Regions from separate parts of the Halotolerantifilum yawarlongkerapense genome, predicted to be linked through region 1. Evidence: riboswitches for the same ligand, from Rfam matches in the RefSeq annotation. Region 1 holds a riboswitch; each other region holds the start of a gene.

What was found. Region 1 has a riboswitch for S-adenosylmethionine ahead of metK (methionine adenosyltransferase). Riboswitches for the same ligand answer to the same signal wherever they lie in the genome.
Region 2: another riboswitch for S-adenosylmethionine. It lies ahead of metF (methylenetetrahydrofolate reductase [NAD(P)H]); the one in region 1 lies ahead of metK (methionine adenosyltransferase).
Region 3: another riboswitch for S-adenosylmethionine. It lies ahead of ACULM0_RS06275 (O-acetylhomoserine aminocarboxypropyltransferase/cysteine synthase family protein); the one in region 1 lies ahead of metK (methionine adenosyltransferase).

What each region holds. Positions count from the first base shown of each region.
Region 1 is NZ_CP199719.1:1,530,640-1,540,799, reverse strand. Features, by position in the region: gene ACULM0_RS07465 (LytS/YhcK type 5TM receptor domain-containing protein) at 1-1,421, shown strand, start outside; gene ACULM0_RS07460 (LytR/AlgR family response regulator transcription factor) at 1,418-2,176, shown strand; gene ACULM0_RS07455 (PAS domain-containing protein) at 2,455-3,912, shown strand; gene ACULM0_RS07450 (response regulator) at 3,947-4,315, shown strand; gene ACULM0_RS07445 (two-component system sensor histidine kinase NtrB) at 4,318-5,679, shown strand; SAM riboswitch class I at 5,790-5,899, shown strand; gene metK (methionine adenosyltransferase) at 5,987-7,171, shown strand; gene nhaC (Na+/H+ antiporter NhaC) at 7,289-8,701, opposite strand; gene ACULM0_RS07430 (NAD/NADP octopine/nopaline dehydrogenase family protein) at 8,703-9,803, opposite strand; gene ACULM0_RS07425 (sigma-54 interaction domain-containing protein) at 10,087-10,160, opposite strand, start outside.
Region 2 is NZ_CP199719.1:1,287,613-1,297,772, forward strand. Features, by position in the region: gene ACULM0_RS06300 (GNAT family N-acetyltransferase) at 1-103, opposite strand, end outside; gene ACULM0_RS06305 (homocysteine S-methyltransferase family protein) at 93-2,510, opposite strand; gene ACULM0_RS06310 (hypothetical protein) at 2,507-3,190, opposite strand; gene metF (methylenetetrahydrofolate reductase [NAD(P)H]) at 3,174-4,097, opposite strand; SAM riboswitch class I at 4,176-4,285, opposite strand; gene ACULM0_RS06320 (FAD-dependent oxidoreductase) at 4,470-6,167, opposite strand; gene ACULM0_RS06325 (YeeE/YedE family protein) at 6,257-7,564, opposite strand; gene ACULM0_RS06330 (NADPH:quinone reductase) at 8,430-9,410, shown strand; gene ACULM0_RS06335 (methyl-accepting chemotaxis protein) at 9,643-10,160, opposite strand, start outside.
Region 3 is NZ_CP199719.1:1,275,615-1,285,774, forward strand. Features, by position in the region: gene cimA (citramalate synthase) at 1-505, opposite strand, end outside; gene ACULM0_RS06260 (2-isopropylmalate synthase) at 486-2,030, opposite strand; gene ilvN (acetolactate synthase small subunit) at 2,027-2,530, opposite strand; gene ilvB (biosynthetic-type acetolactate synthase large subunit) at 2,527-4,209, opposite strand; SAM riboswitch class I at 4,725-4,828, shown strand; gene ACULM0_RS06275 (O-acetylhomoserine aminocarboxypropyltransferase/cysteine synthase family protein) at 4,908-6,203, shown strand; gene metA (homoserine O-acetyltransferase MetA) at 6,208-7,116, shown strand; gene ACULM0_RS06285 (PAS domain S-box protein) at 7,174-9,699, opposite strand; gene ACULM0_RS06290 (hypothetical protein) at 9,947-10,160, opposite strand, start outside.

The DNA of each region.
Region 1 (10,160 bases):
CCATCGCCGGGATACACCGGGTGTTTTATGATGTCGATGGCTTTACCACGGTGGCCTGTGCCCTGTCTACATTTTTAGAGGGTGTGGTGGCCGGCTACCTGAGCCGTCAGTTTTACCACGCTGAATCCAAGTGGGTCTTCGGCTTCAACATGGGCGTCATCTCGGAGCTCATCCACATGGCCCTGGTGCTCCTTTTGTCCCATCCCCTGTCCCAGGCCTGGGCCCTGGTGCGTCTGATCACCTTTCCCATGGTGCTCACCAATGCCATCGGCATCAGTATTTTCATGGCCATGGTGGAGACGATCTACCGCGACCAGGAGACCATCGCGGCCTTCCAGGCCCAGCGGACGCTGGAGATCGCCAACAACACACTCAGCCACCTGAAGAAGGGACTTTCCCCGGAAACGGCGGAGAAAACGGCCGAGATCATTTATAAGAAGACGGACTTCAAGGCCGTGAGCCTGACGGATACCGTGGTGACCCTCACCCATCTGGGCTCCGGTTCAGACCACCACCGCGTGGGCGATCTGATCTTGGAGAAGGCCGTCCAGCGGGCCCTGGAGACCGGCGACCACCAGGTGGCCCAAATACGGGACGATATCGCCTGTCACCATGTGAAATGTCGGCTCAAGAGCGCCGTGGTCGTTCCGCTGAAGGACGACGAGCGGATCGTCGGCGCCTTGAAGCTTTACAAGGACCACGAGAACGCCATCTCTAAGATCGATGTGGAGCTGGCCCTAGGTCTGTCCTCGCTCTTTTCCACACAGCTGCAGCTGGCCCGCCTCGATGAACAGGAGAAGCTGCTGAACCGGGCAGAGCTGCGTGCCCTGCAGTCCCAGATCAACCCCCACTTTCTCTTCAACGCCATCAACACCATCGTATCCTTCGTCCGCATGCGACCGGATCGGGCGCGGGAGCTTTTGATCCACCTGGCGGAGTATTTTCGCAACAACCTGCTCGACATCCACGAGGATGTGGAGTTCTTCGAGGAGATCGAGAACGTCCGGAACTACGTGGAGATCGAGATGGCACGTTTTGGCGACAAGCTGCAGGTGATCTACGATCTCGATGACCAGATCAAGTGCATCGTCCCCCCGCTGATCATCCAGCCCTTGGTGGAGAACGCCATCAAACACGGGATCCTGGAGAAGGAGGGGCCCGGTCGCGTGTCCATCGTGGCCCGAGAAGAGGGCGATGCGCTGTGGGTCCAGGTCATCGACGATGGCGTGGGTTTTGATGCCGAGGCGATCCGAAGGCGTCTGATGGACGGTCCCCAGAAGGTCAACGCCATCGGCCTGCACAACGTACACCAGCGACTGATGAATAAATACGGAGAACAGAACGGACTCATCATCGAAAGCCGGGAGGGGTTCGGTAGCACCGTCTCCTTCTACGTACCGCGAAAGGGGATGGCCACATGATCCGATGTTTGATTGTTGACGACGAAATGCCGGCACGAGAGGAACTAAAATTTTTACTGCAGGATCTCGATGGCGTGGAGATCGTGGGCGAGGCCGATGACGGCTTCGCCGCCATCGAGATGGCCGGGGAGCTGTCTCCGGATCTGGTCTTCTTGGACATCAAGATGCGCGCCTTGAGTGGCATCCGTGTGGCGGAAAAATTCCTTTTCTGGGAACAACCCCCGCGTGTGATCTTCACGACGGCTTACGATGATTATGCGATCCAGGCCTTTGAACTCAACGCCATCGACTACCTGATGAAACCCATCTCCAGCGACCGTCTGGTACGGGCGCTCCAGCGGATCGGACTCGAGGAACCATCGGATTACCTACGGCGGACCCGCCTCCTGGTCGATCAGGTGCGCGAGGACCAGAAATACGATATGGACCGTCTCTACCTGGAGAAGGAGGGCACCTACTATCCGCTCCCCGTGGAAGAGATCACCTACGTGAGCATCGTGGACAAGCACACCACGATCCATTCGCGCAAGGGCCTTTTTACCTATGCCTATCCCCTCAACCACCTGGAGAAGAAGTTGCCTCATAAGCTTTTTTTCCGGTCGCACCGGGGCTTCCTCTTGAACCTCACCTTTATCGAAGCAGTGGAGCCTTGGTTCAACAATACCTACCTGGTGAAATTGCGTGGAGAAGAGGAGAAGGTACCCGTATCCCGTTCACAGGTGAAGGCCTTCAAGGAGCTTTTGGGGCTTAAATAAAAAAAATGTCATTTCGGAATGAGTTTTCGACCGTTCGGAAGAAAGGAAGTATTTCGGGGGGCGACCTATGTTAGAATGGCCCTGGCCGTCGGATGAAAGTTTCCCCCGAAATGACCGATAGGCTACCCTTCCCCCCCAATGACAGGGTATCATAGCATATCTGGGATGGCGTCTTCATCCATCCCACCCCTTCAACCGCAGGAATCCTGCGGTTATTTTTTTTGTGCGGGGGTAAATAAAGAGACGTAGATGAGTATGTGAGAATGGGGGATCAAGCAGTGAAAAGATTATTCGCAAAGACCGATGCTTTTGATGACGCCATGGCCTTTTTCTCAGGTGGAAAATTTCTTTATGCCAACGCAGCGTTTTTGGATCTTTTCGGCTATGACGACCTAGCGCAAGTGGTGGGCCGATCGATCGATTCGGTGACCCCCCCGGGTGCGCCCTATCCTGATTATATGAAGCGTATGCAAGCGAACCCCGCTGAAAACGGTAGTGGATACCGCTTCGATTGGAAGCACCAGAAGACGGATGGAAGTCCCTTTGAGTCGGAGGTGATCGTGTTCCCCGTGGGGCTCGATGAAGAGAGTCTATTTGCGTTGATCGTGGTGGACCTATCGGACTGGATCCAACGGGCCGAGAGCACGTCGGATTTTTACGGGGAGTTTTACGGCGATCAGGAGGCCATTATCCTGATCATCGATCCGGAGGATGGTCAGATCCTGTACGCCAGTGAGGGGGCCTGTGCCTTCTACGGTTACACCGAGGAAGAGCTCACAGACCGTTCGATCGCAACGATCAATACCCTCTCGCGGGCGGAGGTGCGCGCCGAGATGCAGAAGGCCGCATCGCAGAAGCGGCGGCATTTCGAATTTTACCACCGTCTGGCGGACGGGACCTCACGTGAGGTCCGTGTGATCAGTGGTCCCATCGATTACATGGGAAAGAAGGCGCTGTACTCCCTGGTGCGACCGCGGGAGGAGCAGCAGAAGTCAAATCTAACGATAGAAGCCTCTCTCTTTGAGCAGATCTTCTTCAAAGGACACGAGGCCCAGTGTGTGGTCACCACCGATGAACGGGTACTCGTGGCCAATCAAGCTTTCCACCGCTTTTTCCACTATGAAGCAGGAGAGGTGGTGGGGCGTTCGATCATGGAGCTGGTGATCCCCACGGAGCACCGTGAGGAGGCGCGGCGTTACCGCGACCTCCTGGCCTTCGGCGAGACACTCGAACGGGACGTGATCCGAAGAGACCATCTAGGGAACGATCACCTGTGCCACATGATCCTGACGCCCGTGCGTTGGGGTGAGGAACTGGTGGGTACCCACGTGATCTATCGCGACCGGAGCGACGAGGCCGAGGACTCGGAGCGGCAGCTGCTCGAACGATGCTTCACGCGTACGGACGAGGGTTTTGCCATCGCCGATAGCGAGGGCATCATCCAGTGGTCCAACCGACCCTTCCAGCGGAATGTCTGGGGTGTGGGTCTCAAGGAACAGATGGATTTCAAGATGCTTGTGGCCGAGGGAGAAAGGGAGGAAGCGCTCGCGTGTCTGGAGACAGATGGGCGATGGCGGGGAGAAGCCCGACCGATCCTGGGGGGAGGTCCCGACACCTCCCTCTGGGTGCGGATCTACCGCATAGAGAACAACGAGGGCGAAACTTCGCTGTTCGTGTTGCTACTGTCTGGAGCCAGCGCCCAGCCCAACTGGGAGGGCGAAGTGCGGGAGGAGTAAGGGAGATTTTTCTCCCGGGAGAGGAGCCTAGAGCATGAGAGTACTGATCATAGAGAGGGAGACGGAGCGCCGGGAGCGGCTGCAGGAACAAATCGCACCGGCGGTGACGCAGTGCGTCGCGGTGGATAGCGGGAACTCGGCGCTCAATTACCTGGAGGAGTCCTTTGATCTCTGCGTCCTCGATCACGAGATGACGGGTAAAGCCGTCTACGAGATGCTGATCGAAATGAAGGTGGCCCTGCCCCAGGCGGAGCTGGTCGTCTACGCCGGAGAGGATGATCCCACCCACGAGAGCGTCGCCAAGGTCATGGGGGCCGATCATTTCCTCCTGAAGCACCAGACGGACGCAACGCTCATCGATTTCATCACGCGCCGTGTAAAGCAAAAAGGAGGGCGGGCCTAGCCATGGAAGAAAAGATCAAGAGAATCATCGAGGCCTACAAAGACCAGGATTTGATTCACATCGCCGTGACCTGCCCGGAACTGGGAGTCGCCATCGATCGGGCCTACCAGAAGGAGACGGAACACCACCGGATCAACGAGATGGTGAGGGGCGGTCGGGGTCGCGTGGAACTGGTGCTACACGAGATGAAGGACAAGTACGCCCTGCTCGCCGAGCTCCTGGCCGATCAGTTGTCCCTGGCCCTGGTGGAGAAGGAGCGGGAGCTCTTCAAGAAAATCGCGGATTACGGTGAGAACAGCATTCTGGTCACCGATGAACGCGGGCACATCCGATATGTGAATTACCATTTTGAAAAGATGACGGGCTACCAGCTGGTGGAGGTCATCGGCGAAAATCCCAACATCCTGCGTTCGGGCGAGCAGTCCGACGCCTTTTACCAAGAGATGTGGCAGGAGATCAAGGCGGGCCGTCCCTGGCTCGGTGAGTTCCACAACAAGCGCAGGGACGGATCGCTTTTTTGGGAGCGTGCTCGGATTTTGCCGCTCGATCTCGCCGATGAGACGGTCTACGTGGCCTACAAAACGGATATCGCCCTGCAGAAAAAAATCGAGGAGACCCTGATCCTAAAGAACCGGCACCTAGCGGATGTGCTTTCGGAACTGGAGAGGACCCAGACGGCCCTTCGGGACCAGGAGGGACTGGAGGAAGTCGGCGATCTCGCGGCGGGCTTGTCCCACGAGCTGGCGATTCCACTGCAGGTCTTACGCGATAGGCTGGAGACCCTGCAAGAGGAGAAAGACAGGGTTGGAGAAAGAAAGGCGCAGTCCCTCCTGTCTGAGATCGACCGCGCTCTCGGCTATGTGGAAGGGGTGATCCGGTCCTTCACCTCCTACACGGAAGGAGAAAGGGAAGAAGGGAATACCCCTTACAACCTCGGGGAAGCCCTAGACCGGGTCTTGTCCCTGCTGTCGCCCCTGATCGGTGATCAAGTGATGGTAAAGGTGGACATGGATGAGGTGACTCCCTTCACCTGTAGGGAGGTGCCGATGAACCGGATCCTGTTCCAAGTGATCGAGAATGGACTGGAGGCCATCGGAAAAAAAGAGGAAGGCGGGACCCTGACCATCGAGGTGAGAGAGGATGAGGACCTGGCGGTCCGGATTCGAGACGATGGGGTGGGTATCCCCCAAGGGGACCTAGCCAGGGTCTTCGATCCCTTTTACACCACGAAGGAAGGGACGCACCGAATGGGCCTGGGCCTCCACGTGACCCGCCACCTGGTGGAAAAAGAGATGGGCGGGCAGATCGATGTGACGAGCGACCAAAACCAGGGAACAACGGTGACGATCTGTCTCCCCCGCTAAGGGCTTTTGGGGAAGACGTGGTCACGCGGACAAAAAAATCTAGTATTCCTAAGAAAAATTCTTGCTAACGGTATTTTCCTGTGGTATAGTACAAACTGCAAAACAACATAACCTTATTGCGAGAGACGGAGGGATTAGGCCCCGCGAAGTCCGGCAACCTGCCTGAAAGAGGGTAAGGTGCTAAGTCCTACAGGCGCTCTGGATGCCTGGAAGATAAGGAGACGAAAGAACCGACTCTCTTCTCGCGCGCTTATGCCAGAACGGGAGTTTTTCCTATTCAGCTAACCCTTTTGGAGGTGTATCGACTGTGAAAAAAAGACTTTTTACCTCGGAATCAGTAACCGAGGGACACCCAGACAAGATGTGCGACCAGATTTCCGATGCGATTCTGGACGCCATCTTCATGCAAGACCCCGAGGCCCGCGTGGCCTGTGAGACGAGTGTGACCACTGGACTCGTGCTCATCGCCGGCGAAATCACGACCGACTGCTATGTAGACATCCCCAAGGTCGTGAGACAGACCGTTCGCGAGATCGGTTACACCCGTGCAAAATATGGATTCGACAGTGAAACCTGTGCCGTGCTCACGGCCATCGACGAACAGTCTGCGGACATCGCCATGGGCGTCAACGAGTCCCTAGAGCACCGCAGCGGTGTACAGGACAAGTACGAGCTCATCGGTGCCGGTGACCAGGGTCTGATGTTCGGCTTCGCCTGTAACGAGACGGAAGAGCTTATGCCCTTGCCCATCAGCCTGGCCCACAAGATGGCCAAGCGTCTGGCCGATGTACGCAAGGAAGGTATCTTGGATTACCTGCGCCCCGATGGCAAGACCCAGGTGACGGTAGAGTACCGCGACGACAAGCCCTACCGCGTGGACGCGGTGGTCATCAGCACCCAGCACCGCGAGGACGTAGCCCTTGCTACGATCGAGGCCGACTTGATCGAGCACGTGGTGAAGGCCATTGTTCCTGAGGACCTACTGGATGCGGAGACCAAGTACTACATCAACCCCACGGGCCGATTCGTCATCGGAGGCCCCCAGGGTGATGCTGGCCTGACGGGCCGCAAGATCATCGTGGATACCTACGGTGGATACTCGCGTCACGGCGGCGGAGCCTTCAGCGGGAAAGATCCGACGAAGGTAGACCGTTCGGCTGCTTACGCAGCCCGCTACGTGGCGAAGAACGTCGTGGCCGCTGGGCTGGCCGACAAGTGCGAACTGGAGCTGGCCTACGCCATCGGTAAGGCAGAGCCCGTTTCCATCCTGGTGGAAACCTTCGGCACCAACAAGGTGGACGAAGACCTGATCGAGACGCTCGTGCGCAAGCACTTCGACCTGCGCCCCGCTGCGATCATCGATACGCTGGGCCTCCGCGCCCCAATCTACCGTCAGACGGCCGCCTACGGTCACTTCGGTAGAACGGACATCGATCTGCCTTGGGAGCGCACGGACAAGGCTGCTCTCCTGAAGGAAGAAGCGGGTCTGTAAACGGACCCAAAACAATAAAAGCAGTATCAGCGAGGCAACGACGAAAGTGCCTTTTTAGCGGTAAGAGAACGGCCCCGGATCCTAGAAAACTAGGATCCGGGGCCGTTTGATCTTGTCTTAACTCTCTGCGGTGACAGCGTAGACTTTCGCACTCTCGATCTCGCCGGTCTTCCACTGGAACTTGTTCAGGTGTCCGTAAACGATCGAGATGATCGGGACCACCCAACAAAGGATGGCATAGGGCGCGTAGGCCAGGGTACTGACGCCCAGGGTACCCGCCATGAAGACGCCGCAGGTGTTCCACGGTACAAGGGGCGAGGTCAGCGTGGCCGAGTCCTCGAGAGTCCTCGAAAGGGTCTGGGGTAGGAGATCGCGTTTCTTGTACTCCCCGACGAACATGCGGCCCGTGATCACGAGGCTCGTGTACTGGCTGGCCGTGATCATATTGAGGCCGATGGCACTGAGCACGACGGAGGTGACGAGTCCACCGATGGATTTGGTGAGGCGGACCACTTGACCGAGGAGCACTTCCAGGACGCCGTTCTTCTCCAGTACAGAGCCCAGCGTGATGCCGAGCATGGCGAGGCTGGCCGTCCAGTTCATGCTCTGGAGCCCCCCGCGGCTCAGGAGGGTGTCGATTTCATCGATACCGCTGGCAGAGGCGTAACCGCTATTCAAGATGCCGGCGATGGATGTGACGGATTCTCCCTGAAGGAAGATGGCCAAGACCGCCGCGGCCAGAGTGGCGCTCACCAGCGTGATCAGGGAAGGGACCTTTTTGATAGCGGCCGTTAAGATGATGGCCGGTGGGATGAGCGTGAGTATACTGAGGTTGAAGTTCTGCTCGATCACCTGGAGGATGGCATCGATGGAAGCGGTGTTGACCGTACCACCGTAGTTCATCCCCAGGGCACCAAAGATCACCAGGGTGATAGCAAATCCGGGTACCGTGGTGTACATCATGGATTTGATGTGGTCGAAGAGATCACCCTCTGCCACGGCTGGTGCGAGGTTCGTGGTATCGGAGAGGGGTGACATTTTGTCGCCCAGGTAGGCACCGGAGATGATGGCACCTGCCGTCATGGCAGGGTCCACACTGAGACCAGCGCCGACGCCCATGAGCGCCACACCCACCGTACCGGCGGTGGACCAAGAGCTACCGGTGGCCAGGGCCACAATGGCTGCGATGATCGTTGAGGTGACCAAGAACATAGAAGGGTTGATCAGCTTCAAGCCCCAGTAGATGATCAGGGGCACGGTACCGCTGGCGATCCACGTTCCGATCAGGGTACCGATGATGTAAAGGATCAGGAGCGGAGGGAGGGCCAGCTTTCCGGCTTCTTCGATGGACGACATGATGGCCTCCCATTTGGCACCACCGAGCATCAGGACCAAAATCGCAAAAGAGGTGACCAGGAGCAGGGTGATATGGATGGGGATGCTCAGGAGGAAAACACCTGTGGACATACCCACGATCATGAAGAGCAAGATAGCCAGGGATGCATTCAAGCTAGGTAAAGATCGATCCATATTAGTTCACCTCTTTCTGGTAGAGAGCTTCAAATTTTTCATCCAAGACCTCGTTGACCGTGATCCCGATGGTGGCCATGGTACGCACGGCCTCGAATCGGTAGTCTTTCTGTCGGACAGCAGAGGCTACAGCGATCACGGAGTCGATCAGCGGGGTTTTTATCCCCAGTTGGTCGGCCATGTGGGACATGAAGACCAGACCGTAGCCGACATCTTCATTGAGATAGCGGTGGTCGAGGGCGGATTGCGCCTTGATCCCCTGGAAGCCCGGAGCTTTGGTGTAGCCTTCGTGGTAGGTGGCTTCTTCCATATAGCCCTGGAGTACGCCGAGCTCGTTGTCCGGTAGAATCGTGACGCCGAGCTTTTCTGCAATCATCAGGCGCTCGCGATCGACGGCAGCCATGAGATTGGCCACACCCGGTGTAATGCCCTCCTCGTAGAAAAGGAAGTCGCCGTTGGTCCGTTCGATCAGAGCGGCATTCATCAGTGTGATCGAGGGATGGAGGACGGGGTTCGAGTTCTGGAGCATGGTCTGAAAGACATTCTTTGCGCCTTCCGTATGGGGATAGACCGCTTGGAAGAGTTTGAGCGCTTTGTCGAGGTCGCCACTGGGAATGGTGGAGAGGTAGAGACCGCCCCTGAGTTTTAGGAAAATCTTGACGCCGCCCGAAGGTAGAATCCGAGAGGCATAGGGGAGCGTCGATGTTTCCCCGATCAAGACTTGTGAGGCTTTGGGGTGATCGCCGAAGATTTTTTTCGTGATCAGGGCGCCTCCGAAGGAACCGGGGCAGACGATATAGACCTGATTCGGCTCGATGACTTCTTTGATGGTCTCGGCAAAGGGCTCTGTGCTAAAAGAGGGCCCGATGGCCAGGATCAACGCGGCGTCGCGGATGGCTTCGGCGATATCGTGGCCCGCATAGAGAATGGGGGCAAACCCCTCCAGTTCACCTTCTACTCGGATGCCCTTGTCCCGGTTGAGTTTGTCGATTTGTGCTGGAAAAGCCTCAAAATCAAAGAGACTCACCTCATGCCCTGCCAGTGACCAGTCTGCCGCCGCTGCACAGGCTCCGTTGCCCGATCCTAAGATGGCTACTTTCATACTGTACTTCCTCCCTTTTCAGTCCTTTGCTTGTACAATCCGGTAAGTTCCATGTGATCTTCTCTGTCTGTTGAGAATGATCTACCCTAGGATAGTGCAAAGGCTGTGCCAATATTCTGAAAAGGTTAGAAGGGTTGCAATCACTAACTTTGAGCGAAGTGTGCAGTTTGAACCATTACAAAATGCCAATAAATGAGCATATGAAAAACGTTTTCCGAAAGATGTGACGGCTTTTCGTCACTAACGATCCTGAAATGGCGAAAAACTGTCACCGAGACGGGGTCTAGGGGGTAATATCCAGCTTGTTCATTCTGTATGTGAGGGTCTGGCGCGGTAACTCTAGGATCTCGGCCGCCT
Region 2 (10,160 bases), 240 kb from region 1:
CAAAGGTATCGTCGAATCCCTCTTCCTCACCATAGATGGCCACGTGGCGTCGGATGACCCACTCGAGATCCTTCTCCTCAAATGTTCTGATCTTAGCGTTCATTGGAAGGGCTCCTCTCCTGCTGGAATAATGCTTCTGCATAACGTACCATCTCCATGGGGTCTTGTCCGTAGGCATCGGCACCGATCGTCTGAGCATACTGTGCATCGAGCACAGCCCCTCCCACAATCACGCGAGTGTTGGGAAGCTGGTCTTTGATCAATGCGATCGTCTCTTGCATACTGGTCACAGTGGTGGTCATGAGGGCGCTGAGACCGACGAGGGGAATTTCCTCTTGTCGACAAACCTCTAGGATTCTTGACGCAGGGACATCTTTGCCCAGATCAACGACCGTGTACCCGTAGTTTTCGAGCACAACCTTCAAGATGTTCTTACCGATATCATGTACATCGTGTGCCACAGTGGCCAAAAGAATCTTCTTGCTGGGCCCTTCTTCTTGCCCTGCCTGTGCCATTTTTACCTTGAGGACCGCAAAAATCTCCTTGGCCACCTCCGCCGACCGGATCAGTTGCGGCAAAAAGAGTTTTCCCTCCTCATATTGTTCCCCGACGACGTTGAGAGCCGGAATCATCTCATCGTTGATAATCTCCAGGGGATCTTTCTCTTCCAGTAGTTCATCGAGCGCACGCAAGGCCGCTCTCGTGTGCCCCGCCCTAATGGCCTCTGACATCGTCATCATGATGGTCTCAGACTGAGTCGATGAATCGTCGTTAGATTTTCCATATCGGTCGATGAACCCTCTTCCGTCCACATCCGTTCCCCGGAGCAAACGGGCGGCATGAACCGTCTCCACAACAGAAGCCTGCCCAGGGTTGGCGATGACCAGGTCGAGACCCTTGCTGATGGCGAGGGCTGTGAAGGTGCGGGTGATCGCCTCACGGTTCGGTAGGCCAAAGGAGATGTTGCTCACGCCCAAGATGGTGTGCACATCGTATGTCGCTTTGACGCGCTCAAGTGCCTCTAGTGTAGGCTCGACCTGTTCCTGCTTGGCTCCAGCGGGCAGGGTGAGGCAATCCATGACAAGATCCTTCGGATGAACGCCGAGCGCGGTAGCTTTTTTTAGGATCTGTCTGGCGATCTCCAATCGCTCGTCTACCGTTTCCGGTAGTCCGCTGTCATCGAGTAACAAGCCGACCACCGATGCCCCGAAGCGTTTGACCAGTGGGAGTATGTGATCGAGGCTATTCACTTTCCCGCTCACTGAGTTGATCAGTGCTTTTCCTTGGTAGACCCTGAGCGCAGCTTCGAGAGCCTTTGGATCAGAGGAGTCGAGCACAAGAGGCACATCGACCACCGTCTGCAGTTCCATGACCAGCCGTGGTAAAAGCGCCACTTCATCGATACCCGGGAGCCCGATGTTCACATCGAGCAGATCGGCACCTTCTTCTACCTGACGAATCGCTTCCTCGATGAGATAATCGAAGCGCTCTGCTTTCAGAGCTTCCTTCATGGCCGGACGTCCGGTGGGGTTGATCCGTTCTCCAACGATCAGTGGCCCTTGCGCCAAGCGGACAACACGGCGATGGGAGGCCAGCCGGGCGATATGCGAGATCCTTCTCTCTACCAAAGGCGCTTGATCCGCAGCCTGTCGGATCAGTTGGATGTGCTCTGCCGTGGTCCCACAGCAACCGCCCATGATCGAAACACCCCGATCAAAAAAAGTGCGCGCATGAAAAAGGAAAGCCGCATCCGGCTTTTCGTAAACAGTTTGTCCGAATCGAACCGTGGGGAGGCCGGCATTCGGTTGGACCATGATCGGTAGATGCGTGCTGCTGAGAAGATTCTCAATATGGGACAAGAGCCCCTCGGGTCCAAAGGAACAGTTCAGTCCGATGGCCGTGGCGCCCATGCCCTCGAGAACGGTGGCCATGGTCTCCGTGTCTGTTCCCATGAAAGTACGACCGCTCTCTTCAATGCTCATGGTGACAATCACCGGTAGGTCTGTATGGTCTTTTGTCGCCAAGAGTGCACAGCGCGCTTCCTGTAGATCGGTCTGTGTTTCGATAAGCATCAGATCCACGCCAGCGGAGACGCCCAGTTTCACTTGTTCAGCGTACAGAGTGTAGGCTTCGTCGAAATCCAGGTCGCCGTAAGGGGCCATGAGACCGCCGATCGGGCCTAGATCGAGGGCTATAAATCGTTCCTTATCATCTGCTCCAAGTTGGTCAATGGCCTTCCGTGCACAGGCCACCGCCTTCGGAATGACTTCTTCAGGCGTGAACCCGCCCTTTTTCAACTTGATTGCGTTCGCACCGAAAGTTGCTGTAGTGATCACATCGGCACCTGCCAGTAGATGCGCCCTGTGGACTTCTTCTAGCCAATCGGGGTGCTCGATAGCCACAGCCTCCGGTAGCATGCCATGTGGTAAGCCTTTTTTCTGTAGAGCCGTTCCCATAGCGCCGTCAAAAACGATGATCCCTCTTTTGAGCTGCTCAATGAATCGATTCATGTGCGACTCCTTTCTGTCAGACATAGCTTTGCATCGCATTGCAAACATCGGTGGTCACAAGCTACCGATGTTTGCATCAAACCTTCTGGTCCGATACCCACCAGAAATAAAATCGACTTCTCTGGAATCATCAGATGCCCTGCGTTGGTGTGAATCCCCAGTCGTTCTTGTGCGCCGATCAGCGCAAGTAGCTCCTCTTGACTTTCCAACGACAGGTCGCCGTATCCGGGACTGTAGCGTATCCCAACAGTTTGTTCTTTGGATCGGGGCAAATCCCTGTGGATCACTTCGGCCAGCGCTTCGACCAAGGCAGAGGCAGCGGCATCGAAAAGAACACCCTCCGAGGGACGTGTCATCATGCGCTTCTTGATCTGTCGCATGACTTCGTGGCCCAAGGTGCAGGCCACGACCGCCACCTCCTCAGCACCTGTAAGCGTTCGGGCGAGATCTTGCGATAAGAGGGTCGGCCCCTCTTGGAGCGCTACACCCTTTTCCACGCTAGCCAGTCGAAAGACGTGAGCGATGGCCCGCGGATTCGAAATTGCGATGACCTCATCGATGGCCGTTTCAATGGCCATTTCCTGTTCTGAATGGAGTCCTGCTCCCCCATGGTGTAGGTAGGAGAGGAGGGCAGTGCGATCGATCTGTTCTCGCATGCGTTCTTTACGCTTCTTGAGCATATGGCTTCACACTGCTTTCACCGGATTTCTCCGCCTTGAGCATCTTGACGATACTCTGTGTCGATCGAACCAAACGACGGGCAACCTCCGGTTTATTCATCACATACAGATGGATCCCATCAACCCCACTGGAGAACAAGTCGACGATTTGCTCGACGGCATAGGCTATTCCAGCATCGAGCAGTGCATCCGGGTCATGCTCGTAGCGCATGAGTACTTTCCTGAATTTCGGGGGTAAGGTGGCGCCGCTGAGCGCCACCATCCGCTCGATCTGACGTCTATTGAGCACCGGCATGATCCCTGCGAACAGAGGAGAATGGATATCGATCGAGCGCATTTCCTTGCGAAAATCATAGAACTTCTCGTTATCAAAAAACAGTTGGCTGATTAAGAAATCGGTTCCGGCGCCCGCTTTCTCGCGCAGGTGCAGAAGATCGGCTGTGAGGCTCTTCGCTTCCACATGCCCCTCCGGATAACAGGCGGCGCCAATGGAGAAAGCCTCGCGCTTGCGAATCATCCGAATCAAATCGGAAGCGTGGTGGAAGTCCGATGTGAAAGGTCCTTCCGTCTCCGGACGATCCCCCCTTAGGGCCAGGATATTACGGATGCCGCGCTCGGAAAAAGTGTCGAGCACCCTTTCCATCTCTTCACGGGTGGCTCCCACACAGGTCAGGTGGGCGAGAGCATCTATTCCTACCTCCCTTTGGATCCAGTCGGCGATACGCAGGGTTCCCTCGCCACGCTCTGATCCTGCAGCTCCGTAGGTTACACTACAGAAATCCGGAGAAAGATCGGATAACTCCTCAATCGTGCGATAGACCGATCTGAGATCACCCTTTCGCTTCGGTGGGAAGACTTCGAAAGAAATCAGTGGTTTGTTGCTTTTCGCAAGCTCGTGGATGTACATGGTCTCTCCTCCTCTACTGAAATAAAAAAGCGTCGCTTTCTATTGATAGAAAGCGACGCTTGATCTTATAATCTGACGCTCTCATCTTTCATTCCCCTTATCGGGGAATGCAGGATTTAGCACCATGCTTAGGAACAGCTGGTTGCCGGGCGTCATCGAGCCTGTCTCTCGGCCTCTCTTGATAAGAAATGCGATGCAATTGTCTGAATGGTTCTAATTGATAGTCATCCTACCACAGATTGGCACCTGCAGACAAGTGATCAGATGAGAAACCTTCCAATTTCTTCGCAACCGACGCTCGTAGGAGGCCCGCCGACTTTCTCATGGTTTCTGTTGAAAAAAGACCCTCCATTGTGGAGGGTCCGGTTATGACTAATTAAAGTTGTAAGCGGTAACGATCTTTTCGCGATCCGTAGTCTGATCGCGGAAGTACTCGTGACAACAAATGCCCAGATAAGAGCCCGAAATGTTGCACACGTTGTCAAACCCGTTACCCTGGAGAGCCAGTACCGCATTGTAGCTACGCTGCGCAGAGCGGCAGTGTAGGTACACGGGTTGGTCCTTCGGAATCTCATCGAGGCGATTGCGGATCTCGCTGAGCGGGATGTTCACAGAGTTCACGAGGTGACCCTCTGCGAACTCGTCGGGCTCGCGTACGTCGATGATGAAGGCGTCGCTTTCCACGAGGTTCCTCACTTCGGATACGCGCACCTGGTTGAACTTACCGTAGAGCAAGTTCAGACCTACGAGGGCAGCAAAGTTCACGACATCTTTCGCCGTTCCAAAGGGAGGAGCGTAGCAAAGCTCGAGTTCTTTGAGGTCTTCGAGTGTCCCACCCATGGTGATCATCGTGGCGATGACATCGATGCGTTTATCCACGTTGCCGACACCGATGGCCTGTGCGCCGAGGATTTTACCCGTCGGGTATTCGTAGATCAGCTTGAAATGCATAGGGCTACACTCGGGCATCAGACCCACCATATCACCAGGAATCACATAAGCCACATCGTAGCTGAGTCCAGCGGCCTGGCAGGTTTTTTCGTTGAGGCCCGTGGAGGCAGCACCCAGCTCAAAGATCTGAACAACGGAAGAACCGATGACACCGTTATTGTTGTGGTGGATGCCGTACATATGATCAGCCGCAGCTCTCGCCTGTCGCTGGGCGGGGCCAGCGAGAGCCAATCGCGTGGGTTTGCCCGTGATCTTGTGGAAGACTTCGATCGCGTCACCGACAGCGTAGATATCTGGATCGTTCGTCAGGTAATTGTGATCGACCTTGATTCCACGCGTTGCACCGATCTCCAGACCAGCGTCTACGGCTAAGGATGTTTCCGGTGCGATACCAATAGCCATGATCACAGCATCGGCCTTGATTTTTTTATCAGAAGCCAATTCCACTTCTCCTTTGGTAATCTTAGAGACACCATCGGAGAGAACGAGATCGATTCCATTGTCGTGCATTTCTTTATGGAGGAGTTGGGCCATGTCGTAGTCAAAAGGAGCCATAATTTGATCCTGGGCTTCGATCAGGGTTACATTCTTTCCAGCCATCTCGAGGTTCTCAGCCACTTCACAACCGATGAAACCACCACCGACAACAGCAACATCCTGGATCTTGTTCTCGTTGATGTATCCCTGGAGCTTGCGAATATCCACAACGTTTCTCACGACGAATACGTTTTCACCCGTGATCCCCTCGATGCTACGCGGTAAAATCGCATTGGCTCCGGGTGAGAGCACCAGCTTGTCATAGCTTTCCTCGTATTCTTCATTCGTCACGAGATTTTTCACGAGAATTTTCTTCTCATCTCGCATGACCTTGATGACTTCTGAGTTAACACGCGCTTCGATATTGTACTGCTTATCAAACATATCAGGGCACATCAACACAAGGTCGTCAGCTTCCGGCACGATACCCGACAGATGGTAGGGCAGTGAGCAGTTTGAAAAAGAAACATTGGGACCTCTCTCGAACATGACCACTTCTGCTTGTTCATCAATTCGTCTCACACGTGCGGCAACTGATGCGCCTCCCGCTACGCCACCCACGATCAAAATTCTTTTGCTCATTGGTACGCCTCCTCTTTCCGCGTTCTCTATATTTATATGTAGTTCTCCCCCTCCCTACTGAAGGGGAGATGGTTTTGATACCAAGCTGCTTATGCTTTCACCAAGTTGGCGACTTTCTTACCGATGACTCCTCCGACGACCATAGCCACGAGGAAAAACCAACCGGAAAGCGATAAATTGGCGATCGGCGTGTAGAGTGCTCCCACGTTGCATCCATTGGCGAGTCTCGTTCCGAAGCCCATGAAGAAGCCACCCATGGCGAACAGTACGACTTCTTTCGGTGTCACCTTCAGCTCTGCGGTGAACATCTTTTTGAACTGACCGGCGGTGAGCATGAAGACCAAGGTCCCCATGATGATCCCGAAGTTCTGTACGGATACGGGATGCTCAAAGAACGGGAGTAAAAAGGCCGACGGTTTCATCTTCGTGAAGTTCGCGATACTGTCCACAGGTGTGCCGAAGACCATCATGATCTTGCCCCACCATAGACCGTAAGGTGTCGACGCGCCCCAACCGGAGCGTGTTACGCCCATGAGGACCGTGTAGAGCAGGGCCAATACCAGACCACCCTGCAAGAGTGTCCATGGTTTAGCGAAGACACGGTAATAGGTATCTTCACTGAGGACTTTGAAATTCGTGGGGTCAAAAGGTTCGGATGTATCCTGCAGGCGCTCGATATCGAGTCCTTTGTACGTGCCTGTCTGCTTTCTCTTTTTTTCGTAAAGGAACGAAAGGTAGATCACGATACCGCAGAACACTGCGATCAGGCCCAGTGCGCCGAGGTAACCGCCCATTCCATCCCATTGAAAGAGGTCCGGTAAAAATACGCCATTTTTGAAGTTAAGCCCCGTCTCCGACGTGAACCAGGAGTCCCGAACAATCGAAGCACGATTCTGAATCGGAAACCCGACGAACACACCGAGCATGAAGAAAATCAAGGTGACAAAGGCTCGCGGAAGTCCCGTTACGAGGTCCGTCATCACACCAGAAGCACAACACGTGGAAAAGCCCATACCGTAACCAAAGGAAATTCCTCCCAAAATCAATCCAAGGTTGATCGGGTTGATCCAGAGACCGTAAGAAGTCACATCGTTGTTGAAAAGTAGCCCCGCCGTGATCACGGCAGAGATAAAGAACATGAACATCATGGCGCGCATCAGTTTCGTAGAACCTGCGTTCAACGCCCTGTTCACGCTTCCTGCAAAGCCTGTGTATGCTCTAGAAAGCGCGTACCCTAGTCCAATCCCGACGACCAATCGGAAGAATATCATATTGGAAACCAACATCGATTTTCCAATGAACAACAACAGGCCCAACAAGACAAACCCTAGAATTCTTTCCGCTTTTTCCATGGTTACTGAATCGGCTCCCCTCGTGATGGATTGCTCCGATACCATAATTCTTTCTCCTTTATTCATTGTTTCCTCCAAACTCTTGCTTTCATTGAACTGATCCGGACATTCTCTCGAAGTGACACGTTTACGCACTCACACTTTGGAATCATTTTTAGAATGAAAGATGCATGAAAAAATGATCTGAACTATCCAAAGCGAACGCGGGCCCCTTCTCCATGAGTCTCTCCGATCTTTGCCAACTGTTAATGGAATATTCTTGACTCGTCCTAGTACGTTCACAGGAGATTGCTAGCGTACGATTCTCGTAGTGAACGCAATAAACGAACTATTGGGGAGTGTCTTGGGCTCCTCTGGGCCCGATTTAAAAGCGATACGAGAATGCGTCATCCTCCTTTCCTAGTTTGACGATGCCTTCACAATCGATGGTATACGTTTCCTATCTGAAAATAATGTATTCACCACTTGGGTCGATTCTCCATACGTTCGAAGCCTTTGCTCTCTGCTCCACGGGTTGGACCGGCATGGGCCGCGACCTATCGGTCATCCACCCTACGAACGTCCTGCTCCTACTCTGTGGACACCATGGTTCCACTTTTTTCATAGTAGTTGCAGAAAACCTCGACCACTTTATGAAAACTTTAACATTCAGGACTGGAACCTGTCAATTGAATCCCTTCAATAAAAGCCCACTATTAAAGAAACCTTTTCTGACCCAGTTTTTCTAATAGCACAATCCTCACCTACGTTTTCGTTATCCTTACCCCTATCACAAAATATATAAAGGGTTCGCATGTGTATTCTTTCATCAGACCATGCTTGCAGAGTAGATCGCACCGGTATCATATAAAAATCTGGGTACTATGAAAAAGAGAATCATTAAAAGACCAAATCAGAAGGAGGAAGTGAGATGAAAGCAATACAATTGACTGAATTCGGCGGACCTGAAGTACTAATCTATAGGGATGTTAACGAACCCATTCCACAGACGGATGAAGTACGCGTGCGCTTGTTTGCCGCTGGTGTCAATCCGAATGAAACGTATATCCGTACGGGTACTTATTCCTTTTTAATTCCCACACTACCCTATACACCAGGATTCGATGGTGCTGGCATCGTCGATGCAGTTGGTGACGGCGTGAATCACCTGGCCGTCGGTGATCGGGTTTTCGTTGCCGCACTGCTGGCCAAGCGAAATACAGGCACCTATGCGCAAAAAGTCGTTTGTGATGCGAATACTGTTCACCGACTACCGGAGACGATCTCTTATCAGGAGGGGGCCTCGCTGGGGATTCCTGCTTTGGCCGCTTATCGTGCTTTGTTCCACAGGGCAAAGATCAAGCCGGGTGAAAGCATTTTGATCCACGGTGCCAGTGGCGGGGTCGGTTCTCTGGCCGTTCAGATGGCAAAAGGCATGGGGGCCACGGTCATCGGGACAGCCAGCACCGAGAAAGGACAACTCGTGGTGAAAGCCTCGGGGGCCGACCATGCGATCGATCATGTGACGAAAGAGAACATGGACGAAATCATCTCCCTGACCAATGGCCGCGGCCCAGATGCTATCATCGAATTCCTGGCCAATGTGAACTTGGAGACTGATTTAAAAATCATCTCGTCCTATGGTCGGATTGTCGTTGTCGGTAACCGCGGTAGTCTGGAGATCTCCCCTAGGCTGGCCATGATGAAGGAAGCGGCTATTCTGGGCATGGCCCTTTGGAACGCACCACCCAGCGAGTACCAAGAGAGTCTTGCTGCCATTGGGGCCTTTCTACAATCAGGGATATTACGCCCTCAGGTTGGAGATGAAATTCCGATCGAGAATGCAAAAGACGCGCACGAGCAGATCTTGAACCAAAAAGCACACGGGAAGATCATCCTAGCGATTGATTGATTCTACAAAATTATCCAGTTCGTCCACTAGGAGAGGGTTTTGCTCATCTGCCTGCTCTGCTCATGCGAAATGATCGTCACCTTTCTCGCCGATGAACGTGTAATAAAATTGCCCCTGAGAATGCCTTCGTCATGGCACTCTCAGGGGCAATTGCTTTCTTTTCTTTCGTTCTAGCGAACGTCCGCATGAACCCCCCCACTTATTGAAATGTGGGATGAATTGTGGAAGTGCTTTAAACTTTAAACTTCTCAAGCAAATGACGTAATTCTGAAGCCACAGTAGCTAAGCTCTCTCCCATGTGAGCAATTTCTTCAATCGTTGCGGCTTGTTCTTCCATGGATGCTGACACCTCTTCAGTTCCAGCTGCATTTTCTTCTGATATTGCAGATAGATTTTGTACAAGCTCTATGATATTATCCTTATTTTTCTTCATAAGGTTACCTGAAGCATTTAGCTTCACCACGACCGTCTTAATCAATTCACTTGCCTCGGCTATAGCATCAAACTTCGTTTTAGTAGCTTCTACACTTTGGCTTTGTTCATTTACAGTGACTTTCACACCATCCATTGTACGAACTGCGAGTTCGGATTTTGATTTTAGTTCAGTGATTACCGACTTAATATCACCCGTAAATCGATTTGATTCTTCTGCGAGCTTCCTTATTTCATCTGCAACCACCGAGAATCCTCGACCTGCTTCTCCTGCCCTAGCTGCCTCGATCGCAGCATTTAATGCCAATAGATTGGTTT
Region 3 (10,160 bases), 260 kb from region 1:
GGTTTTCGCGGTAGCCGTCGAAAAAATGCTCCGCATCAAAGATGACCTCCTTACCCATCGCCTTGAGATAGCTGACGGTCTCGTGAATCATCGCTAGGTTCTCTTCCAAGGTCGTTCGAATGATCTTTGTCACATGAAAGTCCCACGCCTTGGCAAAGATCGCCACCGCTGGTGTCCCCGCCGAGACCAGGGCCCTTACGTTCTCATCCTCCTCCACGGAACAGCCGGCACGTCTGGTGCTACCGAAGGCCGTCAATTTTGCACGCTCCAGGTGTAGCTCCTCCGTGCGTTCGAAGAATTCCAAATCCTTGGGATTCGATCCGGGATTACCCGCCTCAATATAGTCGATGCCAAACCGATCGAGGGCCCGTGCAATCTTGATCTTGTCGAGCACGGTGAAGGCGATACCTTCGGCCTGTGCACCGTCTCGTAATGTTGTGTCGAAGGTCATGATCTTTTTCTTACGTCTTAAATCCCCAAGGGGTTCACGCTCCTTTTCGCTCATCGTTTTCCACTTCCATTTGATCGAACAGCACCTTGTTCACCGCGCTCATATAGGCGCGGGCACTGGCTTCGATGACATCTGTGCTCACGCCGCGACCGATGTACAGCTTCCCAGCGCTCTCGACCTTAGCCGTCACTTCACCGAGGGCATCCTTCCCACCGGTAACCGCTTTGATATAGTACTCTTTCAATGTGATTTCAAGTCCCGTTGCCCGGTCGATTGCCTTGTATGTCGCGTCCACCGGACCATCACCACAGGCAGCTTCCTCCACGCAAACATCTTCTCGCTTGAGACGTACGGTTGAGGTGGCCAGTAAGGTGTTCCCACTGGAGATATGATAGTAATCCAAGGTGTAGATCGACGGGGTATCGGAGGTTTCCGCACTAAGCAGGGCCTCGATGTCCTCATCGAGTACAGCCTTCTTTTTGTCGGCAAGATCCTTGAACCGCTCGAAGGCGCTGTTCAAGACGGTCATGCCGATGTCACGATAGCCGAGGTCCTTTAATTTTTCCTCGAAGGCATGTCGACCAGAGTGCTTGCCGAGTACCATCTGGCTCTTTTTCAAGCCGATGGATTCCGGTGTCATGATCTCATAGGTTTCCCTATGGCTCATGACACCGTGCTGGTGGATGCCCGATTCATGGGCGAAGGCGTTGGCTCCGATGATCGCCTTGTTCGGTTGGATCTGAACACCCGTCAGATGACTGACCAGGGCACTCGTCCGGTGAATCTCCTCGGTGATCACCTGGGTATGATAGGGGTAATGGTCTCCGCGGGTCCTGAGCACCATCACGATTTCCTCGAGTGCGGCGTTACCAGCTCGCTCGCCTAGGCCATTCAAGGTACACTCTATCTGCCTGGCGCCATTTGTGATGGCGGCGAGGGAGTTGGCCACGGCCAATCCTAGATCGTTGTGACAGTGAACGCTCAAAATCACGTTGTCGATTCCCTTTACCTTCTCTTTGATCCCTTGGATCAGCCGCCCGAATTCTTCTGGTGTACTGTAGCCCACGGTATCCGGAATATTGAGTACCGTGGCCCCCGCCTCGATAGCGGTTTCTAGTACGCGGTGGAGAAACTCAGGTCTCGTGCGTGACCCGTCTTCCGGTGAGAAAGAGATATCCTCGCAGAGACTTTTTGCGTAACCCACCATCTCGCGGACTCGATCGATCACTTCCTCCGGTGTCATCTTGAGCTTATACTCCATATGGATGTCCGAGGTCGCGATAAAAGTATGGATCCTCGGCTTCTCAGCATACTGAAGTGCTTCCCAAGCACGATCGATGTCAGCCTTGACCGCTCTGGCCAATCCGGTGATCACAGGACCGCGGACGCTCTTTGCGATGGCCTTGACCCCTTCGAAGTCTCCTTTCGAAGCGATGGGAAATCCCGCCTCGATAGCGTCTACACCGAGGATCGCCAGCTGTTTGGCAATCTTTAGTTTTTCTTCAACGTTCAAACTGATTCCCGGTGACTGTTCCCCATCACGAAGTGTTGTGTCAAAAATATAAATTTGATCTGTCATCTCAATTCAACCCCCTCTTGGTTTTTCGGCTGTCGTCTGTCGATGGCCACGGTTCCCGTCCGCACCATCTCCTGGATGCCATAGGTGAGCATCAGATCGCGTAGCGCATCGATTTTCTGCCCCTCACCGGTCACCTCTGCTGTTACCGTCGATTGATCCATGCCCACGATACGCGCGCGGAACACTTCCAGTGTCTTCAGGATCTCCTGCCGATTCTTCTGCGGTGCATGAATACGAAGGAGCGCCAACTCCCTTGCGACGGGATCGTGATCAATAATCGATACCTTGATCACATCGATCAGCTTGTTCAGTTGCTTGGTGATCTGCTCGATCAGTGCTTCGTCCCCATCGACCACGATCGTCATTCTGGAGATTCCGTGTTTTTCCGTAACGCCTACAGCTAGGCTGTCGATATTGAATCCGCGTCTGCTGAATAGCCCGGCGACTCTCGATAGCACGCCGGCGTGGTCGAGCACCTTGATGCTCAGGATTGTTCTCATACCACTTCATCTCCCTTCCTCGGGATCACCGCTGCATCGGGAGAGACCATGAGATCCAATAATACCGTTTGCTCTCCCCGGAAGACGTTCGGTAACGCCTCGCTAAAAGCAAGGTCATCAATGACTCTTCTCCCCTCGAAACCATAGGCCGAAGCGATGATGGAGAAGTCCGGATTCCCCTTCAAGTGCACTTGTCTGTGCCTTTGTTCGCAAAAATGGTCCTGGAGCTCACGCACCATCCCGAGATGATTGTTGTTGAACAGAAAAACCTTAATCGACGCGGATTCGGCCGAGGCAGTAGCCAACTCAGCCATCGCCATTTGGAAGGATCCGTCGCCGGTTATCAAGATCACCTCGCGGTCGGGATTGGCCACCTTGGCCCCGATGGCCGCAGGCAATCCGTACCCCATCGTTCCCAATCCTCCGGAGGAAAGAAACAGACTCTCCTCCTTGATCGCGAGATAGCGTCCCGCCCACATCTGGTGTTGCCCCACATCTGTCACCACGATGGTGTCGGCTGGCATCCTTCGTCCGATCTGCTGGAGTGCCTTCATCGGATGAACGCCCCCGGAGATACGACCAACCCCATGATGGATCTTTTTCCAAGAGGTGACTTTTTCGATCCAACCGCCACCCGACCGATGGATACGCTCTGCTTGAAGCTGTTCGAGAATGTTCTTCGCATCGCCAACGATCGGTAAATCCACTCTGACATTCTTTCCGATTTCCGCCGGATCCACATCCACATGGGCGATGGTCGCGCGGTGACCGAATCCACCGGTGGCACCTGTCGCCCGGTCGGCCATCCTTGCACCGATGACAAGGAGTACATCGGCTTCTTCAAGAGCGAGCGTGGCCGCGTGAACACCGTGCTGCCCCCCGATCATGCCCAGACTCAAAGGATGATCCGTCGCGATAGCCCCGATGCCCATGAAAGTAGTGGCCACGGGTATCCCCACCTGTTCGGACAACGTTCTCAGGGCTTGTTTCGCCCCTGCAGCCACTATACCGCCACCGGCAATAATCAGCGGTCTTTTGCTTTTGTTTAACAGTTCGGCCAATTTTTTCACTTGACCGGGGTGCCCTGCAACGGTTGGTTTGTAACCGGGTAGATCGAGAGGCATCGCCTGCCAACGGTCAGTCGTGGCCTGCTGCACATCCGTGGGGATATCGATCAACACAGGACCCGGTCGACCGGTTCGCGCAATGTAGAAGGCCTCTTTGATGATCCGTGGGAGGTCCTCCACGTTTTTCACCAGATAGTTGTGTTTTGTAAAGGGTTCCGTCGCTCCTGTTATGTCCACTTCCTGAAAAGCATCCGACCCGATACGCTCCCTGGGTACCTGTCCCGTGATGGCCACCAACGGTACGGAATCCATATATGCAGTGGCGATTCCTGTGATCAGGTTCGTTGCCCCGGGGCCCGATGTCGCTAGACAAACACCCGGGCGCCCGGAGCTCCGGGCGTAGCCGTTTGCCGCGTGGGCCGCCGCCTGTTCCCCCCGAACGAGGATATGCCGGATTCGCGAGTCGCCCAGCGCATCATAGAGCGGAAGAACGGCACCACCGGGATATCCGAAGAGCGTATCGACGCCCTCACTTTCAAGACTTTTGATAATCAGCATCGCACCTGTCATTTTCTCCACATCGATCGCCCCTTTCACTCGATTTTTTTGCATAAAAAAACCCCGCCCCAATCTTTGGGGCGAGATGTTTGTCCCGCGGTACCACCCATTTTTTTCAGGGCCTCGCAGCCTTGAAACTCAGTGGATCCGAATAAATGCTCAGATCACTCGATCGATAACGGGATCATCCGACCGCATCTAATGACAAGCGAAGGCTTGTGTTCAAATCGGTGCCTTGGAAGTGAGAAGGATCCAGCTAGGTTGTCGGTTTTCAGCCACGACCGACTCTCTGTTGAACGTACTGGCGCTGTGCCTCATGTCTTCCGCATTGGCTTTCGAGGTAATTACTGAATATTCTAACAGCACCTCTGGTGCCTGTCAACGGAAATGTCGAGATTTCAACAGGGTGTTTAAGACCTGTGCCAACCGTCGCAAAGCTTGCATTTCACTACACTGCAGCGTTTTGAATCTGGAAAACGATTGCACGCCCTTGTTTTGACGCAATTTTTCGAAAACGAATTGACAAGCCTTCTTGCAACCTGTTATCATAGACATCAAATTCAATACGCTTTTCATCCAGAGAGGTTGAGGGACTGGCCCTACGACACCTCAGCAACCATCGACTCGTTCGAAACGGTGCTAATTCCAGCAGAAGTTATCTGGCAGATGAAAGGAACGAAGTGCTTGACCAAGCGCATCTTCTCCTTTTTGCCGGGAAGATGTGCTTTTTTTGTGATAAGGAGGAAAACGAGATGACCGTTCAAAGTAAACAGCTAGCAACCATTGCAGTGCACGGGTCCTATCGACCGGATGCTACAGGAGCCATGCTCCCCCCCATCTACCAGACGACGGCCTATGCTTTTCAGGACGCAGACCACGCCGCACGATTGTTCAATCTTGAAGAGGGCGGCAACATCTACACACGGATCAACAACCCGACGAACGATGCCTTCGAACAGAAGATCGCAGCGCTCGAAGGAGGTGTGGGCGCACTGGCCACTGCCTCTGGCCAAGCAGCCACTACCCTGGCGCTGCTCAATATCTGTACCTCGGGGCAACACATCGTGGCTGCCAATACACTCTACGGTGGAAGCTATAGTCTCTTCGCAAACACCTTTGCAAAAATGGGCATTGAAGTGACCTTCGTGGACCCCGATGCCTCTCTCGAGACTATCGCGCAGGCATTTCGCCCCGAGACGCGGGCTCTCTTTGCGGAGACCATCGGCAACCCGGGCCTTAATCTACTGGATTTCAAAAAATTCTCAGCCCTCTCGGAAAAATTCAACGTCCCACTGGTCATCGATAACACCTTCGCGACGCCCATCTTGTGCCGCCCCCTCGAACTGGGCGCACATATTGTTGTACACTCCGCAACAAAATACCTGGGGGGACACGGTAACAGCATGGGAGGGGTGATTGTGGACGGTGGGGGTTTCGAGTGGGATCCAGAAAAATTCCCGGGACTAACGGAACCCGATCCTAGCTATCACGGCATGCGCTATGTAGATACCTTCGGATCCGCTGCCTATATTGTCAAAGCTCGCGTTCAGCTTCTGCGTGACCTCGGTCCCACCATTTCTCCCTTCAATGCTTTTCTGATCTCACAGGGTATGGAGACACTACCGCTTAGAATCAAGAAACACTGTGAGAATGCTCTGGGCCTCGCCCGTCATCTTGAAAAGCATCCCGATGTCAGTTGGGTCTGTTATCCGGGTCTAGCTAGTCACGACAGTCATGCCCTGGCCACCCAGTGGATGCCGGATGGTGTGGGGGGTATCTTGACCTTTGGAGTCAAAGGTGGAGCCACCTCCAGCAAGGTTTTCATCGACAATGTAGCATTGGCCACACATGTGACGAACCTGGGGGACACCCGTACCCTGGTCAGCCATCCGGCCAGTACAACGCATCGTCAATTGACCGAAGAAGAACAAAGGGCCTCAGGTGTACTGCCGGATCTCATCCGCGTCTCTGTGGGCATTGAAGATCTTCAGGATATTCTGGAGGATATGGACAAGGCGCTCGCAATCGCCACCACAGAAAGGGAGTGACCCCATGCCCATCGTGATTCCCGAATCCCTACCCGCCGCAACCACCCTCCGGGAGGAAAATATTTTCGTCATGAAGGAAGGCCGGGCCATCCACCAGGACATCCGGCCACTTCAGATCGTGATTCTCAATTTGATGCCTACAAAGATCGAGACCGAAACACAGTTGCTCCGATTGATTGGCAATACCCCCTTGCAGGTAGAGGTCACCCTTCTCCAGACCTCTTCTTATCAACCGACCAACGTCTCTCGAGAGCATCTGCTTCGTTTCTACACAGCCTTCGAAGCCATACGTCACCGTCATTTCGACGGGATGATTATCACAGGCGCACCAGTGGAAACACTCCCTTTTTCGGAGGTAGACTACTGGCAAGAGTTCACGGAGATCTTGGATTACGCTCGAGATCATGTGACCTCCACCCTTCACATCTGCTGGGGAGCTCAGGCTGCTCTCTATCATCGGTATGGTATTGAAAAGCATCCTCTGCCCGAGAAAGCCTTCGGTGTTTTCGATCACTACATCCATCCACATCCCTATCCACTTTTGAGGGGTTTCGATGATCTCTTCGCCGTTCCTCATTCCAGGCACACTGAAGTAAAGACCGAAGAAATCAATAAGCACCAGGATCTCGTGGTACTCGGCGATTCCGAAGAAGTGGGCGCAGGGATTGTGATGAGCCGTGACGAACGTCAGATCTACGTAACCGGTCATTTGGAGTATGATCCCGATACGCTGGATAAAGAATACCGCCGGGACCTGGGCAGGGGACTATCCATCGCACCCCCGAAACACTACTACCGGAAAGATGATCCCGACCAACCGCCGGTCGTTCGTTGGCGGTCTCATGCCAACCTACTCTTTTCCAACTGGCTGAATTATCACGTCTACCAAGAAACACCTTTTCATCTCGATTGAAGAGAAAAAATGCGGCGCATGTTCTGGATTTACCGGAACATGCGCCGCATCAGTTTTCTATTCCTGGGTTTCAGTCTGGACTAGGTTGACGAAGACCCGGGCGATATCCGGATCGAACTGACTACCGGCATGGGCCTCGATCTCCTCGATCGCCTCTCCAAAGGTCATTGCCGGGCGATAGGGGCGCTCAGTGGTCATCGCATCATAGGCATCACAAAGGGCGATCATGCGTGCTTCTACAGGGATCCGTTCCCCCGTCAGCCCCTTGGGGTAGCCTGTTCCGTCATAGCGTTCATGATGAGATAGGATGATCTCTGCAAACTCTGTCATCTCGTGAACGGAGTTCATGATGCGATAGCCGATCTCAGGATGACGCTGTACTTCTCTCCACTGTTTCACGCTCAGTTCCCCGGGACACATCAGGGTCTCCTTCGATAGGGCAATCTTACCGATATCATGGTACCATCCAATCTGCCTCAGATCTTCCACCACATGGGGTTCATAACCCAGTGCATCGGCCAATCGACCGGCTAGATCACTGACTCTTCGGGCGTGCTGTTCTTCCCCCGGGGTCGTCTCATGAAGGTGCTTCATGATCATCTTGAAGATGCCTGATTTGTACCGAGGGCTTTCTACCAGCTTATGCCGATACATTTTCTCCTCAGCTCGTTTCAGTAGGTCCGAAATCGCTTCCTCCGGTTGTGTTTTCGTCGCCCATCCTGTGGAAACCGAAAGCGGAATAGAGCGCACGGTCTCATGACGACACGCCAACTGAATGCGAGTCGCAATCGTCAGCAGATCCTCCTCCGCCGCGTGCGGCAGCAAAATCACAAACTCATCACCACCTAGCCGTGCGATGATCTCATCGGAACGGCAGTGATCGCGCAGGACCCCACCGATGCGCTTGAGCAGTTCATCCCCCGCATCATGACCGAAGGCATCGTTCGTCAGCTTCAGTCCGTTGACATCCGCCATGATGATTCCGATGGGATAATTCCGCTCGGCATCGAGGCGTTGTGATTCTTCCTCAAAAAACCTGCGATTGTACAAACCCGTGAGCTCATCGTGGTAACTCACGTACAGGATTTCTTCCTCTGTTCGCTTGCGGTCCGTGATATCCGTGTAGATACCGTAACCACCCACCACCTGTCCGTTTACAATGATGGGAACACCTTTGATACTAACGTCAACAGGCTTGTCATTCTTACCGTACCGTACCCCTTCTTCTGCGATCTTGTTCCCGCGCAGGAGAATCGTCGTCAAATTCTCAGTGTATTTTCGGTGGGCCCGATTGATAATCACTTCATCGATTTTCCGAGCGATCACATCCTCTATGGCGTACTGGAAAAGCTGGGTGAACTGATCATTGATCTCCAGGATGCGGTGTTCCTTATCGAAACGAACTATCGCATCGGAAGAATTCGTGAACAATGCTTCTGAAGTGATTTTCTGGGTCGCCAGCTCACGCTCAGCCATCTTTCGCGCCGTGATATCACTGTAAATGCCGTAACCACCCACCACTTCTCCCTCGACGATGATCGGCACACCACGCACCGAGAACTCCTTCATGAGATCGCCTTTGGTCCTGCGGTACCCTTCCACAGCAATCTGTTCTCCCGCCAAGAGAATGTCGGTCAGTCCTCGGTTTTCTTTCTCCAAGTTCTCCGGAGCAATCAAGTCGTCGATCCGCATACCCCTGATTTCTACTAAAGTGTACCCAAAGATCTCCGCGAAGGTTTCGTTGATGTCCAAGATCCTCTGTTGTGTATCAATGCGGACGATCGCATCGGAAGAATTTTTAAAAAGCGCTTCAAAATTGATTTTTTGAGATTCGATCTCCTTCTCCGCACGTTTCAGTTCCGTGATGTCAGTATAAATACCGTAGCCACCGATCGCCTTCCCCTCGAACATAATCGGCACACCCTGAACGAGGAAGGTCCTTCCATGCCCCTCCTTATCACAACGTATTCCTTCGGCCGATACCTTTTCTCCATCGAGCAGGGTTTTCGTGAGCGCCGTGTTACGCTCCACTTCCTGTGGCCCCGCGATCAGGGGATCTACGACCATTCCGCGGATCTCATCTATGCTGTATCCAAAGGTACGCTCGAAGACCTCATTGATCTCCAACACACGCTCCTCTGTATCGATGCGAACGATAGCATCGGTGGCATTGGAGAAGAGCGACTCGAAGATCCGATTTTGCTTGATCATTTCCAAACGGGAGCGATTCTCTTCCGTGATATCCCGATAGATCACAAAGGCCCCCTCGACCTTTTTCACCCCGACCACGGGGATCGCCGCTACGATTACTTCGAGCGATTGACCGAACTTGGTGTAACGCACTGCAGATTCTATGTACACGCGTCGATCCTCGATGCGATCAGACCAATACTTTGCCTTCTGGTAGCCCGCCTCATCGACGATGATCCGGTCGAGATCACGCCCGATCAACTCTTCTTCATCATATCCGAATAGCTCGACGAAGCTCTTGTTGACAGCAACAATCCGATGCTCCCGATCCACACGAGCAATGGCATCAAATGAGAATTCAAAAAGCACTTCATCATGTCGATCTCTGAGCATACTTTCACCAACCTTATCGATCTTCTCGAATAATTTGAAAGCTTCTAATTCTATTATACCTATAAAAAGCTGAAATCGCTATGTCGACTTCCTACAAATGCCATAGGAATCAGATTTTTCTCTCAATACCCAAAGAGCGCAGGGGCCGATCTGAACCAATGCAACAAAAAACACCTCTTTCTCAAAAATATCATGAGGAAAAGGTGTTCAGTCAATTGTATGTCTTCGCCGCTCGATTTCTTTCATATTAATTTGCCTTTGGTATCATGGTCTTTAAATCATGGAGATGATACTCTACCGGCAATTCATCGATTACATATTTGCCCATCATCTGATCAAAAGACAAGAGGCTGTATGGACCAGCATCGATAGCAAAGGCACCCAACTCACCGCAGGTTAGTTCCCAGCTCGCACCATCCTTCTTCATGACGCAACCCACCATATTTTCTTCAACTGGTATC